Regions from separate parts of the Alicycliphilus soli genome, predicted to be linked through region 1. Evidence: riboswitches for the same ligand, from Rfam matches in the RefSeq annotation. Region 1 holds a riboswitch; the other holds the start of a gene.
What was found. A riboswitch is a leader RNA that binds a small molecule or an ion and turns the genes downstream of it on or off. The one in region 1 is predicted to bind thiamine pyrophosphate.
Positions count from the first base shown of each region.

Region 1 (7,482 bases):
TCGTCAAGCCCTCGCGCGAAGGCTCGACCATAGGCCTGACCAAGGTCACCTCGCTGGGCCAGTGCGAGCAGGCCTACCGCCTGGCCGCGCAGCATGACCCCGAGGTGCTGTGCGAGCAGTTCATCGACGGCGACGAGACCACCTGCCCGGTGCTGGGCCAGGGCGCAGATGCCCGCGCGCTGCCGGTGATCCGCATCGTGGCGCCCGAGGGCAATTACGACTACCAGAACAAGTACTTCACCGACGTCACGCAGTACCACTGCCCGAGCGGCCTGCCCGAGGCCGAGGAGCGCGAGATCCAGCGCATCGTGGTGCAGGCCTTCCGCACCCTGGGCTGCCGCGGCTGGGCGCGTGCCGACATCATGATCCGCAGAAGCGACCGCAAGCCCTTTCTGCTCGAGATCAACACCTCGCCGGGCATGACGGGCCACTCGCTCGTGCCCATGGCGGCCAAGGCCAGCGGCATCGACTACCCCGACCTGTGCCTGCAGATCCTGGCGGGCGCATCGCTCGATGCGCTGCAGGGCCGTGGCGCGACCGGAGCACAGGAGCGCGCATGAACGCCACCCTGCCCGCACCGCTGGACGTGCGCCTCATGAACATGACCGCGACGGTCCTGTTCGTGGGCTTCGTCCTGGGCCTGCTGGCCGCGGGCGGGGCCTGGCTGCTGCGTCAGCCGGCGTTTGCGATCGGGCATATCGCCGTCGAGGGCGAGCTCTCGCACACCAGCGCCAAGAGCCTGCATGCCAACCTGGCGCCGCAGCTCACGGGCAATTTCTTCACGCTGGACCTGGAGGCCGCGCAGCACGCCTTCGAGCAGGTGCCCTGGGTGCGCAGTGCCCATGTGCGACGCGAGTTTCCGAGCGGTCTGCGCGTGCAGCTCGAGGAGCACGACGTGGCCGCCTATTGGGGCGCGGAGGGCAGCAACACCCTGGTCAACAGCCGGGGTGAGGTGTTCGAGGCCGACCATGGCGATGTCGAGCAGGAGGGCCTGCCGCGGCTGCTGGGCGCCGCGCCCGAGCGCGCGGCCGAGATGCTGGAGATGGCGCGCCGTCTGGCGCCCGCGCTGGCGCCGCTGGAGCGCGCCATGGAGGAGCTCGAACTCACCGGCAACAGCGGCTGGCGTGTGCTGCTGTCCGGCGGGGCGGTGTTGCAGCTCGGAAGCGGCACGCAGGAGGAGGTGCTTGCGCGCGTGCGGCGCCTCGTGGCCACCCTGGCCGGCGTGGCGCAGCAGCAGGGGCGCGGCGTGGATGCATTGGAGTACGCCGACCTGCGCTACGACGGGGGCTATGCGCTGCGCCTGCGCGGCGTGACCACGGTGGCAACGGAGGCACAGCGCGTGGCGGCGCAGCGCGCGGCCGAGAGGGCGGCCGCGGCACGCGCCGCGGCCCGTGCGCGCGCGGCAGCGGCGGCGGCAAAGAACAACTGAGGGCAGGACGAAAGAACTATGGCAAGAGAGTACAAAGACGTGGTCGTGGGGCTGGACATTGGCACGGCCAAGGTCATGGCCGTGGTGGCCGAGGTGCTGCCCGGCGGCGAGCTCAAGCTCGCCGGCCTGGGCGTGGCGCCGAGCAATGGCCTCAAGCGCGGCGTGGTGGTGAACATCGACGCCACGGTGCAGAGCATCCAGCAGGCGCTCAAGGAGGCCGAGCTCATGGCCGACTGCAAGATCCAGCGCGTCTACACCGGCATCACGGGCAGCCACATCCGCGGGCTCAACTCCAGCGGCATGGTGGCCGTGAAGGACAAGGAGGTCACGCCGACCGACGTGGCGCGCGTGGTCGAGACCGCCAAGGCCATCAACATCTCGAGCGACCAGCGCCTGCTGCTCGTGGAGCCGCAGGAGTTCGTGATCGATGGGCAGGATGTGAAGGAACCCATCGGCATGAGCGGCATCCGCCTCGAGGCCAAGATCCACATCGTCACGGGCGCCCAGAGCGCGGCCGAGAACATCATCAAATGCGTGCGCCGCTGCGGCCTGGAGGTCGAGCAGCTCATGCTCAACCCGCTGGCATCGAGCCAGGCCGTGCTCACCGACGACGAGCGCGAGCTCGGCGTGGCCGTGGTCGACATCGGCGCGGGCACGACCGACGTGGCCATCTTCACGGGCGGCGCCATCCGCCACACGGCCGTGCTGCCGATCGCGGGCGACCTGATCACCAGCGACATCGCCATGGCGCTGAGGACGCCGACCAAGGACGCCGAGGACATCAAGGTCGAGAGCGGCTACGCCAAGCAGCTGCTGGCCGACCCCGAGACCCAGGTCGAGGTACCGGGCCTGGGCGACCGCAGCCCGCGCATGCTGTCCAAGCAGGCGCTCGCCGGCGTCATCGAGCCGCGCGTGGAGGAGATCTTCTCGCTCGTGCAGCAGGTCATACGCGAGTCGGGCTACGAGGAGGTGCTGTCGTCCGGCATCGTGCTCACGGGCGGCAGCTGCGTCATGCCGGGCATGGTGGAATTGGGCGAGGACATCTTCCTCAAGCCCGTGCGCCGCGGCATCCCCAAGTATTCGAGCGCGCTGGCCGACATGGTCGCCCAGCCGCGTGCGGCCACCGTCATGGGCCTGCTGGAGGAGGCGCGCCTGGCGCGCATGAGGGGCTTCAAGGTCGCGGCCAAGAGCGGCTCGGTCAAGACCGCCTTCGGCCGCTTCAAGGACTTCATCGTGGGGAACTTCTGACATGGCCCCCGCACTTCTCTGGCTGGCACGCGCAGGACCACGGCACCGCAAGCGGGGCCGATGGCGAAGTACGGCCCCGCCACCCTGCACGGTCGCCCGGCACCACAACAAGCATCAACTTTTGGCAATTGCAAATCAGAAAATCGTTACAGGAGCAGCACCATGACCATCGAAATGATCGAGTCCGAAGAGTTCAACCAGGGTACGCAGATCAAGGTGATCGGCGTGGGCGGCGGCGGCGGCAACGCCGTGCAGCACATGATTGCGCGCAGCGTGCAAGGCGTGGAGTTCATCAGCGCGAACACCGATTCCCAGGCCCTCACGCGCAGCTCGGCGCACCGCACCATCCAGCTCGGTAGCAACGGCCTGGGCGCGGGCAGCAAGCCCGACAAGGGCCGCGAGGCCGCCGAGCTGGCCGTGGACGACATCCGCGACGCCATCACCGGCGCGCACATGCTGTTCATCACCGCCGGCATGGGCGGCGGCACGGGTACGGGCGCCGCACCCGTGATCGCACGCGTGGCCAAGGAGATGGGCATTCTCACCGTGGGCGTGGTCACCAAGCCCTTCGACTGGGAGGGCGGCCGGCGCATGAAGAACGCCGACGAGGGCCTGGCCGAGCTCGAGGCCAATGTCGATTCGCTGATCGTGGTGCTCAACGAGAAGCTGCTCGACGTGCTGGGTGACGACATCACCCAGGACGAGGCCTTCGCACATGCCAACGACGTGCTCAAGAACGCCGTGGGCGGCATCGCCGAAATCATCAACGAGTACGGCCAGGTCAACGTCGACTTCGAGGACGTGCGCACCGTCATGGGCGAGCCCGGCAAGGCCATGATGGGCACGGCCACCGCCAGCGGTCCGGACCGCGCGCGCATCGCCGCCGAGCAGGCCATCGCCTGCCCGCTGCTCGAGGGCATAGACCTGTCGGGCGCCAAGGGCGTGCTGGTGCTGGTCACGGCGAGCAAGGGCAGCCTCAAGCTGTCCGAGTCGCGCCTGGCGATGAACACCATCAACGCCTACGCCTCGCCCGATGCGCATGTGATCTTCGGCGCCGCCTACGACGACAGCCTGGGCGACGAGATCCGCGTCACGGTGGTCGCCACCGGCCTGTCGCGCGCCAATGCCCGCCGCCAGAACATCCAGGTGGTGCAGGGCGGTCTGCGCACGGGCACGGACAACGTGGCCTACCAGATGCCCATGGGGGGCGCGGCACTGGGTGCCTCGGCCGGTCTGGTCGGCGGCGCTGCGGTCCAGGCCGAGTACGGCAACATGCAGGTGCCCAGCGTCTGGCGCACCAACCGCACGGCGGCCACCGCGCGTGTGGATGCGCTGTCCTCGGGCGGCATGGACGAGCTGGAAATTCCGGCCTTCCTGCGCAAGCAGGCGGATTGATTCGGAGCACCCCCCTGCGGCGCTGCGCGCCTTCCCCCCGCTCTCGCTGCGCGGGCAGGGGGACGCAGCCAGCGCGGCGGGGCTGCCCTTGCGCGGCTGCTGCTGGCTTGGGTCACGCCGGTTTCAAGGCTTGGCTCCTATCGCGGCCATAGCCTGTCGCGGCGGGCAGGCAGAGGCAGCGGCCGGTAAAATTGCAACCATGCTCCAGCAACGCACCATCAAGACCCTGACGCGCGCCGTGGGTGTGGGCCTGCACAGCGGTCAGCGTGTCGAGCTGACGCTGCGCCCCGCCCAGCCGGACACGGGCATCGTGTTCCGCCGCGTGGATCTGCCCGAGCCCGTGGACATCCCGATCTCCGCCGAATCGGTGGTCGACACTCGCATGGCCTCCACCATAGGCGCGGGTGGCGCCAAGGTGCATACGGTGGAGCATCTCATGTCGGCCTGCGCCGGTCTGGGACTGGACAACCTCTACATCGACATCACGGCCGAGGAGGTGCCCATCCTCGACGGCTCCTCGGCCTCCTTCGTCTTCCTGCTGCAGAGCGCGGGCGTGGAGCTGCAGAACGCGCCCAAGCGCTTCATCCGCGTCAAGCGTCGCGTGGAGGTGCGCGAGGGTGAGGGTCATGACCTCAAATGGGCCCGGCTCGATCCCTATCACGGCTTCAAGCTGCGCTTCGAGATCGACTTCGCCCACCCGGCCGTCGATTCCACGGGGCAGAGCGTGGAGTTCGATCTCGGCAGCGGCAACTACGCGCGCGACATCGCGCGCGCGCGCACCTTCGGCTTCACCAAGGACGTGGAGATGCTGCGCACCCATGGCCTGGCGCTCGGCGGCGGGCTGGACAACGCCATCGTCATGGACGACTACAAGGTGCTCAACGCCGATGGCCTGCGCTACGACGACGAGTTCGCCAAGCACAAGATCCTGGACGCCATGGGCGACCTCTACCTCGTGGGCAAGCCCCTGCTGGCCGCCTACAGCGCGTTTCGCAGCGGCCACGCCATGAACAACCAGCTCTTGCGCGCCCTGCTGGCCCAGCCCGACGCCTGGGAGGTCGTGAGCTTTGACAACGAACGCCAGGCGCCGACGGGCTTTGCCCAGCCGGCGCGTGCCTGGTAGTCGCCAGGGGCAGTCGCGCGCATGCTGATCTTTCGCTGGGTCGTGATGCTGCTGCTGCTCGCGGCGGCCGTGTGCTTTGCCTTCTATGCCGGCACCGGCCGGCCACGCTACAGGCGCTGGGGCTGGGTCATCCTCAAGTGGACGCTGATCGCCGCCGGCATGTTCTTCGTGGTCCTGATCCTGGAACGCTTGTAACAACTGGCCGGCACCGGTTTTTCGGGCTTGGACCTATACTCGCGCCTGCTCCGGGGTGCACGAGGAATCCGATTCCAGGCGTGCTGAGATGGTGGCCCAAGCCACCGGAACCGCGAACTTGATCTGGTTAGTACCAGCGTAAGAAGAGCTGCAGTGGGGAGGTTGCGCGTGCCGTGGCGTGGGTGCCGTGGTGCGTTTGTCAGCCGTCCCGCCGATTGCGGAGCATTCCATTCAGCACCTTTGAGGAATGCCCGCCATGAACGCCCCCGACAGCTTCGCCACCTTGCTCGCCCGCACGCGCGAGTCCTTCCCCGCCTCCACCAAGAGCTACATCACCGGCAGCCGCGCCGACCTGCGCGTGCCGGTGCGCGACATTCAACTCACCAACGGCGAGGTGGTGAGCGTCTACGACACCTCGGGCCCCTACACCGACCCGGCTGCCGTCATCGACGTGAAGAAGGGTCTGGCCAGCGTGCGCGGCGCCTGGATTGCCGAGCGCGGCGACACCGAGAGCTACGAGGGCCGCAAGCCCGTGGCGCTGGACGATGGCAGCAAGAGCGAGGACGCCGTGCGTCTGGCCCAACTGCGCCAGGAGGCCGCCGCCCTGCAGCGCCGCCCCCTGCGCGCCAAGGCGGGCGCCAACGTGACGCAGATGCACTACGCCAGGCGCGGCATCATCACCCCCGAGATGGAATACGTGGCGCTGCGCGAGAACGGCAAGCGTGAATGGATGGCGCAGTACATGCAGGACCAGGCCCGCGAAAAGCGCCTGGCCGGCAACCCCCTGGGCGCGATGATTCCCAAGATCATCACCCCCGAGTTCGTGCGTGACGAGGTGGCGCGCGGCCGCGCCATCATCCCGGCCAACATCAACCACCCCGAGGTCGAGCCCATGGCGATTGGGCGCAACTTCCTCGTGAAGATCAACGCCAACATCGGCAACTCCGCCGTCACGTCCAGCATCGAGGAGGAAGTGGAAAAGCTGGTCTGGGCCATCCGCTGGGGTGCGGACAACGTGATGGATCTCTCGACCGGCAAGAACATTCACACCACGCGCGACTGGATCGTGCGCAACAGCCCCGTGCCGATTGGCACCGTGCCCATCTACCAGGCGCTGGAGAAGGTGGGCGGCATCGCCGAGGACCTGACCTGGGAGATCTTCCGCGACACGCTGATCGAGCAGGCAGAGCAGGGCGTGGACTACTTCACCATCCACGCCGGCGTGCGCCTGGCCTACATCCACCTGACGGCCCAGCGGCGCACCGGCATCGTCTCGCGCGGCGGCTCCATCATGGCCAAGTGGTGCATGGCGCACCACAAGGAGAGCTTCCTCTACACGCATTTCGAGGACATCTGCGACATCATGAAGAGCTACGACGTGGCCTTCAGCCTGGGCGACGGCCTGCGCCCGGGCTGCGCGTCGGACGCCAACGACGAGGCGCAGTTTGCCGAGCTGCACACCCTGGGCGAACTCACGCAGATCGCCTGGAAGCACGACGTGCAGACCATGATCGAAGGCCCCGGCCATGTGCCCATGCACATGATCCAGGCCAACATGACCGAGCAGCTCAAGCACTGCCACGAGGCGCCGTTCTACACCCTCGGCCCGCTGACCATAGACATCGCGCCCGGCTACGACCATATCGCATCCGCCATCGGCGCGGCCATGATCGGCTGGTTCGGCACGGCCATGCTTTGTTATGTCACGCCCAAGGAGCACCTGGGCCTGCCCGACCGCGACGACGTCAAGCAAGGCATCATCGCCTACAAGATCGCCGCGCACGCGGCCGACGTGGCCAAGGGCCACCCGGGCGCACGTGCGCGCGATGATGCGCTTTCCCAGGCGCGTTTCGACTTCCGCTGGCAGGACCAGTTCAACCTGGGCCTGGACCCCGAGACGGCGCAGGAATACCACGACGAGACGCTGCCCAAGGACAGCGCCAAGGTGGCGCATTTCTGCTCCATGTGCGGGCCGAAGTTCTGCTCCATGAAGATCACGCAGGAGGTGCGCGAGTTTGCCCAGCAGGGCCTGCAGGACAAGGCGGCGGAGTTCAACCGCGCGGGCGGCGAGCTCTACGTGCCCATCCACCCA
Region 1 covers NZ_CP160388.1:647,710-655,191, forward strand. The annotation lists gene ABUE11_RS03055 (D-alanine--D-alanine ligase) at 1-560, shown strand, start outside; gene ABUE11_RS03060 (cell division protein FtsQ/DivIB) at 557-1,429, shown strand; gene ftsA (cell division protein FtsA) at 1,448-2,677, shown strand; gene ftsZ (cell division protein FtsZ) at 2,840-4,072, shown strand; gene lpxC (UDP-3-O-acyl-N-acetylglucosamine deacetylase) at 4,272-5,195, shown strand; gene ABUE11_RS03080 (hypothetical protein) at 5,217-5,390, shown strand; TPP riboswitch at 5,432-5,552, shown strand; gene thiC (phosphomethylpyrimidine synthase ThiC) at 5,647-7,482, shown strand, end outside.

Region 2 (7,482 bases), 1.8 Mb from region 1:
TCGATGCCAATGGTGCGCGTGGGATCGAGGCGCTCGACCACGGCCACCGTGGTCACGTCAAAGCCCAGCGGCGCCACCAGCGTCAGGGCGCCGGCCGAGGGCGAGGCGCCGGTCTCGATGCGCGCGCCCAGGTTCTTGAGCAGTTGGTACAAGTCGGCGCGGCGCGCCGCGCGCGGCGACACCCAGACCGGCGGCGGCTCCGCCACCTCGGGCGCGGCGGGCTCGGCGGGCAGTTGGGCCACGCCATCCACGTAGCGGTAAAAGCCCTCGCCCGTCTTGCGCCCGAGCAGGCCGCCGGCCAGGCGCTGCGCCGTGATCGCGCTGGGGCGAAAGCGCGGCTCCTCGTAGTACTGGTGGTAGATGGACTCCATGGCCGGGTGCGAGACGTCCAGTGCCGTCAGATCCATGAGCTCGAACGGCCCGAGCCTGAAGCCCGCCTGGTCGCGCAGGATGCGGTCCACCGTCGCGAAGTCGGCCACGCCCTCGCTCACGATGCGCAGCGCCTCGGTGCCAAAGCCGCGTCCCGCGTGGTTGACGATGAAGCCCGGTGTGTCCTGCGCCATCACCGGCGTATGGCCCATGGCGCGCGCGTAGTCGGCCAGGCGCGTGCAGATGGTCGGGTCGGTGCGCAGGCCGGCCACCACCTCGACCACCTTCATGAGCGGCACGGGGTTGAAGAAATGAAAGCCCGCCACGCGCTCGGGGTGGCGCAGCGGCGCGGCCACGGCCGTGATCGACAGCGACGATGTGTTGCTCGCCAGCACCGCATGGGGAGCGACGAGGGCCTCCAACTCAAGGAGCAGCGCCTGCTTGGCATCCAGGCGCTCGACGATGGCCTCCACCACCAGATCGCAGGCCGCCAGCTCGTGCAGCGCGGCCACGGGCACCAGCCTGGCAAGCCACTCGGTCACCTGGGCGGGCGTGATGCGTCCCTTGTCGGCAAGACGCTGCCATTGCGCATGGATATCGGTCCGGGCGGCATCGGCCGCCCCGGGTTTGGTGTCAAAAAGATACACCGTGCTGCCCGATTGGGCCGCTATCTGCGCGATTCCGCGCCCCATGGCGCCCGTGCCGACGATGGCTGCCGAGTGAAAGCTCACATTCATGGTCAAATCATCCAAAGGTGTAGGGACAGGCCGCGGTTTGTGTCAAAATCCATAAACATTTTGAAACCATTGTGAATATGCGTAAGCTACTAACAGGTGTCTGCTTATGCACCGCGGCGTCGGGTGTGGCGGCATTGTCGCTGGGGCCGAGCCGCGGCGCAGTGGTGCTGGGTTCGCCCGTCGATCTGATGTTCGAGGTCCGACCCGACCCGGGCCAGGACCTGGCATCGTCCTGCCTGTCGGCCCAGATGGTGCTGGGATCCCAGCGGCTGTCGGACGCGCGCGTGCAGGTGACGCCCATGCTCGGCGGGCCCTCGCCCATGGTGCGCGTGCAGACGCGCGTGGCGGCCGACGAACCCGTGCTCACCGTGACGCTGGCGGCCGGTTGTCAGGGGCGTGTGACGCGGACCTACACCTTCCTCGTCGATCCGCCGGCATCGGCCGCCGCCACGCCCGGGGCCGTCGACCGCACCGTCGCGGTCGCCCCGCGCCTGTCGGGCGGCGCCGGCTTCGCTGCTGCCGTCACTCCCGCCATTGCGGAGAACCGGCCGCGCGACCTGGCCGGCCGCGTGCCGGCGCAAAACGCAGATGGGCAGGCTGCGGCAACAGCGGGCGGCAGCGCCCGGCCCCAGACCGGCCGCCAGGCAGCGGCTGCGCAGACGCCGGCCGCGCGCCCGCGTGTGCGGACGCTGGCCGCGGCGCCCCAGGCGGCTCCCACGGCCGGCCCGCGCCTGCTCGTGGAGCCGCTGGACCTGTGGCTCGATACACCGCTGACCCTGCGCCTCACGCGCAACGAGAACCTGACGCTGTCGCCCGTCGACGAGGGCCGGCGTGCAGAGGCGGCCGCGCTGTGGAAGACGCTCAGCGCCTCGCCCGAGGACCTGCAGCAGGCCATGGCCCAACTCGACCGGCTGCAGGCCGACGCCAAGGCCCACGCCGCGCAGCTTGCGGCCGAGCGCGCGACGGCGGCCGGGCTGCGCGAGCGCCTGGAGCAGGCGCAGCGCGAGCGCTATGGCGCGGGCTGGGTCTATGGGCTGGGCGGCCTGCTGGCGCTGGCCGTAGGCGGCATGGCATGGCTGCTGCGGCGCCAGCGCGGCGAGCGCGAGCGCGCATGGAGCGATTCCGTGGCGCGCAGTGCGGCCGGCAATGGCGGTGGCGTGGTGACCCAGGGGCCCGACGGGCAGGAGCATTGGCAGGTCGAACCCGACGCGGCCGACACCTGGATACCCAGCGCGCCGCTGCCCGAGCAGGAACACCTGCACCTGCCCGTGGATGCACCGGACACCATTCCGGTCGAAGCTGCGGAGCCTGAGCCGCCCGCGCCCGCACCCCGGGTGCAGCGCGCGCAGCAGATCGCACCGCCCGAGGCGCTGTTCGACATTCAGCAACAGGCCGAGTTCTATATCTCCATTGGCGAGCACGAGCAGGCCATCGAGGTCCTTCGTGCCTATATCCAGGAGCAGGGCGACGCCATGCCCTGGGCCTATCTGGAGGCGCTGCGCCTGTTCCACATGCTCGGGCGCCCCGAGGACTTCAGGCGCCTGCGCGCGCAGTTCGAGGAGCGCTTCAACGTGCGCATCCCCGACCTGGCGCAGTTCCACGACAGCGGCCGCACGCTGGAGGACTATCCCGAGGCGCTCGCGCAGATCGAGGCGCAATGGTCCTCGCCCGAGGCGATGGCGGTGCTCGACGGCTTTCTGTTCCGGCGCGACCATGAGCGCGTCGGCGAGAGCTTCGACCTCGCGGCCTTCGACGATCTGCTGCTGTTGCTGGCCATCGTGCAGACCACGCCCGCACATCTGCGCGGCGCGCCGCCACCGCGCGCGCGCACCACGCCCAGGGCGGGCCATGCCGCGCTGCCGGCCGACCGCAGCCTGGACTCCATCGCCGGGGATTTGTCGCTCATGCCCTCGGGCTACGACGGCGTGGCGCCCGAGCCCGTGCTGGACGTGGACCTGTCGCAGGCGCGCGTGCCCGACATCGCCCTGGGGGGCGGGCCGGGCATCGATGACGACGGGCTTGACCTGCGCCTGGAGCTCGCTCAGATGGACCCCAAGCGCCCCTGAGCGCCGCCCTCAGCCCCCGAGCGCCGCCATCAGCCGCGCGGCCGCGGCCTCGGGATCGGCGGCGTTGACGATGGCGCGCACCACGGCCACCGAGCCCACGCCCGTGGCCAGCACCTGCGCAAATTGTTCCAGCCCTATGCCGCCGATGGCCACCTGCGGATAGCCGCGCATGAGTCGCGCATAGGCAGCCAGGCGTGCCACGCCCTGGGGCACGGTGGCCATCTTCTTGAGCGTGGTCGGGAACACCGCGCCCATGGCGATGTAGCTCGGGCGCGCCGCGTCGGCGCGCAGCATCTCGGCGTAGCCATGGGTGCTCACGCCCAGGCGCAGGCCGCTGGCGCGCAGCCGCTCGAGGTCATCGGGCGCGAGCGCGTCCAGATCCTCCTGGCCCAGGTGCACGCCGTAGGCGCCGGCGGCGATGGCCTCGCGCCAATGGTCGTTGATGAACAGCAGCGCGGGCGTGCCGCGCACGGCCTCGACCGCGGCACGCACCTCGCGCGCGATGGCGGCGGCGTCGCCCGACTTGTAGCGCAGCTGCACCGTGGGCACGCCGGCGCGCGCCATGCGGCCCACCCAGGCCGCGTCGGGCAGCACGGCATACAGGCCCAGCGCCTGCGGGCAGGGCGCGAAGGCGTTGGCATGCGGGCGCGGCTGCAGGCCGAAGTCCTGCGGCGCGTCGGGCCAGTGGGCGGCGTCGAAGGCGCCCAGGCGCCGCGTCTGCGCGGCCCAGGCGCGCGCCAGGCATTCGGCGTCCTGGGCGATGAAGCCCAGGGTGCTGCAGGCGGCGAGAGCCGCGCGGTAGACGGGCTCGTCCGACGCAGGGGGCGGCGCGGGCTGGGCCGGGAAGTCGGCAAAGGCCGCGCCATGGCTGTCGATGATGGCCCGCTCCATGTCTGCGATGCCGGGCTGGGTCGTGCTCATGGTCAGGCCTTGTCGTGGTGCCAGAATGGCGTGCCCAGCACCGGGGTGCTGGGCTGGGCGCTGTGCTGCTGCTCCATGGCGCCGGACAGGCGCGCCGCGCGGCCCGCGGCCACGGCATCGGCAAAGGCCCCGGCCATGGCCACGGGGTCCTGCGACAGGGCCACGGCGGTGTTCAGCAGCACGCCGTCAAAGCCCCATTCCATGACCGTGCAGGCGTGCGAGGGCAGGCCCAGGCCCGCGTCCACCAGGAGCGGCACGGTCAGGCGCTCGCGCAGCAGCTGCAGCGCATAGGGGTTCATGGGGCCGCGGCCCGTGCCTATGGGCGCGGCCCAGGGCATGACGGCCTGGCAGCCCACGTCGATGAGGCGCTGGCACTGCACCAGGTCCTCGGTGCAATAGGGCAGCACCTGAAAGCCGTCCTTGATGAGGATGGCCGCGGCCTCCACGGTCTGCTGGGTGTCGGGCTGCAGCGTGTAGTCGTCGCCTATGACCTCGAGCTTGATCCAGGGCGTGTCGAACACCTCGCGCGCCATCTGCGCCGTGGTCACGGCCTCCTGCACGCTGTGGCAGCCCGCGGTGTTGGGCAGCACGGGCACGTTCAGGCTCTTGAGCAGGCCCCAGAAGTTGTTGCCGGCATTCGTCGCGTTGATGCCCTGGCGGCGCAGCGAGGCCGTGACCATGGCGGGCCGGGCGCGCTGCACGGCGGCCTCGAGCACGGTGGGCGAGGGATAGCGCGCCGTGCCCAGCAGCAGGCGGCTGGCAAAGGTCTGGCCGTAGAGGACGAGCGGGTCTGGGGCGGTGGCGGTGGTGGTGTTCATCATTCGATCTTCAATTGGGCTCGGTAGCGATATCTGTTGGCCCCGTCATCCCCGCGCAAGCGGGGATCCAGGAGCCACACCAGGCAGTTGATTCGTCACTGCTGTGGATCCCCGCTTGCGCGGGGATGACGGTGGGTTTTGCAAGCATCGCGTGTCATCAAGAGGTATCGCTAATTTATCCTTCAATTTGATAGCTGCTTGCGCTTGCTGAATAAGGGCTGGAGGCTGATTTGATTCGAAATCGCCTAGCCGCCGGTGACGGGGGCGATGACCTCCACCTGGTCGCCCTCGTGCAGCGGGTGGCTGGCGTACTGCGTGCGCGGGACGAAGACCGTGTTCACGGCCACGGCAAACGGTGGCGTGGGCGCGAGCGCGGCGAGCGCGTCCTGCACGCTGGCCGGCTCGGGCAGCTCGGTGGGCTGCTGGTTGATGAAGACGTTCATGCAAAGGCGGGGCCCTCGAGGGCCAGTTCGAACTCGGAGGCGAGCGGCGATTGTCCCCGGTTCAGCAGCTCGAGCGCCACATCGTGCAGCGCGGGCGCCTCCATGAAGCCGTGGCGGTACATGCCGTTGATCTCCAGCACGCGCGGCCGGGCGATGCGGATGGCGGGCCGGTTGTCGGGCAGGGTGGGGCGGCACTGGGTGTTGAGCTCGAGGATGCGCGCCTCGGCAAAGCCGCTGTGGATGGTGTAGGCGGCCGACAGCAGCTCGAGCGCCGAGCGCACGCTCATGGCCGAGCGGTCGTCGGATTCGATCTCGGTCGCGCCTATGACGAACATGTGGTCCTGCTTGGGCGCCACGTAGATCGAGTAGCGCGGGTGAACGAGGCGCGTGGGGCGCGCGAGCGTGACCTCGGGCGCGTGGATGCGCACCACTTCGCCGCGCACGCCGCGCAGCTCGCGCCACTGCGCGCGCGCGCCCAGGCCGCGGCAGTCGATGAGCCAGTCGCAGTCGCCGGCCGTGCCCGGCGCGAAGTCCGTCACCTCGCGCGGGCTGTCGTAGTGCAGCTCCACGCCCAGCTGCCGCATGGCCAGCGTGAGCGCGGCAAACAGCTGGCGGTTGTCGAGCTGCCCCTCGCCGGGCAGCAGCAGGCCCTGGGCGAAGCGGCCGGCCAGGCCCGGGTCGGCCGCGGCCAGACCCGCGGCGTCGAGCGGCTGCATGGCGGGCAGGCCGGGTACCTCGGCGCGCTTGTGCTCGAACAGGCCGCGCAGGCGCGCGGCGTCGCCCGCGTCCTGGCGGTGCCAGACGATGAGCGTGCCCTCGCGCTGCCAGTACACGGGCGCGGGCAGCGGCGCGATGAGCTCGGGCCAGCGCTCGAGCGCATGCTGGCCCATGCGCACGATGCCGGGCTCGGCCACCACGGATTCGGCCAGCGGCGCCACCATGGCCGCGGCCACATGCGCGGCCGCCGCCACGCCCGACGGGCCGCCCGCCTCGTAGACGCGCACGCGATGGCCCTGGCGCGCGAGGCTGGTGGCCATGAGGCTGCCCAGCAGGCCTGCGCCCAGGATGGTGATGGAGGAGGAGGGAGAGAGCAGCTGCTGCATGGTGTCTTGTCCGCAAACCAATCGAAACCGTGAATGGACAAGACAGGCGCCGGAGCAGGTGCTGCGGTTGAAAACTCCCCACGCCAGCATGACCTGGATCGGGTGCGGAGGGTGTTTCTCAGTCGCCCAGTGTGGCTGGGGACACCCCTGTTTCGTCCGTGGACGGGGATTACAGCACAGCAGCCAAGCCCCTGGCCTTGACCTGGGACAGAGCCTGCTTCCGCCATAATTTTTGCCATGAACCACAACCCTCCTGCAGCGCCACGCTACGTGCGCGTACTGACGATCGCCGGCTCCGACAGCGGGGGCGGCGCGGGCATACAGGCCGACCTCAAGACCTTCAGCGCGCTGGGCTGCTTCGGCATGACGGCGATTACCGCCATCACGGCGCAGAACACCGAGGGCGTGCGCGCCATCCACGGCGTGCCGCCCGACATGCTGCGTGCGCAGATCGATGCCGTGGTCGAGGACATAGGCGTCGATGCCGTCAAGATCGGCATGCTGCACGCGCCCGAGGTGGTGCAGGTGGTGGCCGACGCCATCCGCCGTCACCGCCTGCCCAACGTGGTGCTGGACCCGGTGATGGTGGCCACCAGCGGCGACCGCCTGATCGCCGAGGAGACCGTGGCCGTGCTGGTGCGCGAGCTGTTCCCGTTGGCCGCGCTGGTCACGCCCAACTTGGACGAGGGCGGCTGGCTGCTGGGCCGCCCGATCACGCGCGAGGAGGAGCTGGACGCGGCCGCCGGCGACCTGCTGGCGCTGGGCGCGCGCGCCGTGCTGCTCAAGGGCGGCCATCTGCCGGGCGAGCGCGTGGTCGATCTGCTGGCCCTGCCCGGCGGCGAGCGCCACCGCCTGGCCTCGGCGCGCATTGCCACGCACAACGGCCATGGCACGGGCTGCACGCTGTCCTCGGCGATTGCAGCGCATCTGGCGCGCGGCCTGCCGCTGGTGCAGGCGGTGCAGGAGGCGCGCCGCTACATCCTCGGCGCCATTGAGGCCGGGGCCCATGTGCGCACGGGCCGGGG
Region 2 covers NZ_CP160388.1:2,408,310-2,415,791, reverse strand. The annotation lists gene ABUE11_RS11425 (3-hydroxyacyl-CoA dehydrogenase) at 1-1,106, opposite strand, end outside; gene ABUE11_RS11420 (hypothetical protein) at 1,232-3,172, shown strand; gene ABUE11_RS11415 (thiamine phosphate synthase) at 3,182-4,093, opposite strand; gene ABUE11_RS11410 (thiazole synthase) at 4,096-4,911, opposite strand; gene thiS (sulfur carrier protein ThiS) at 5,157-5,354, opposite strand; gene ABUE11_RS11400 (FAD-dependent oxidoreductase) at 5,351-6,457, opposite strand; TPP riboswitch at 6,516-6,616, opposite strand; gene thiD (bifunctional hydroxymethylpyrimidine kinase/phosphomethylpyrimidine kinase) at 6,695-7,482, shown strand, end outside.
Region 2: it holds a riboswitch for thiamine pyrophosphate, as region 1 does, so the genes downstream of both, ABUE11_RS11400 (FAD-dependent oxidoreductase) here and thiC (phosphomethylpyrimidine synthase ThiC) in region 1, are expected to answer to the same signal.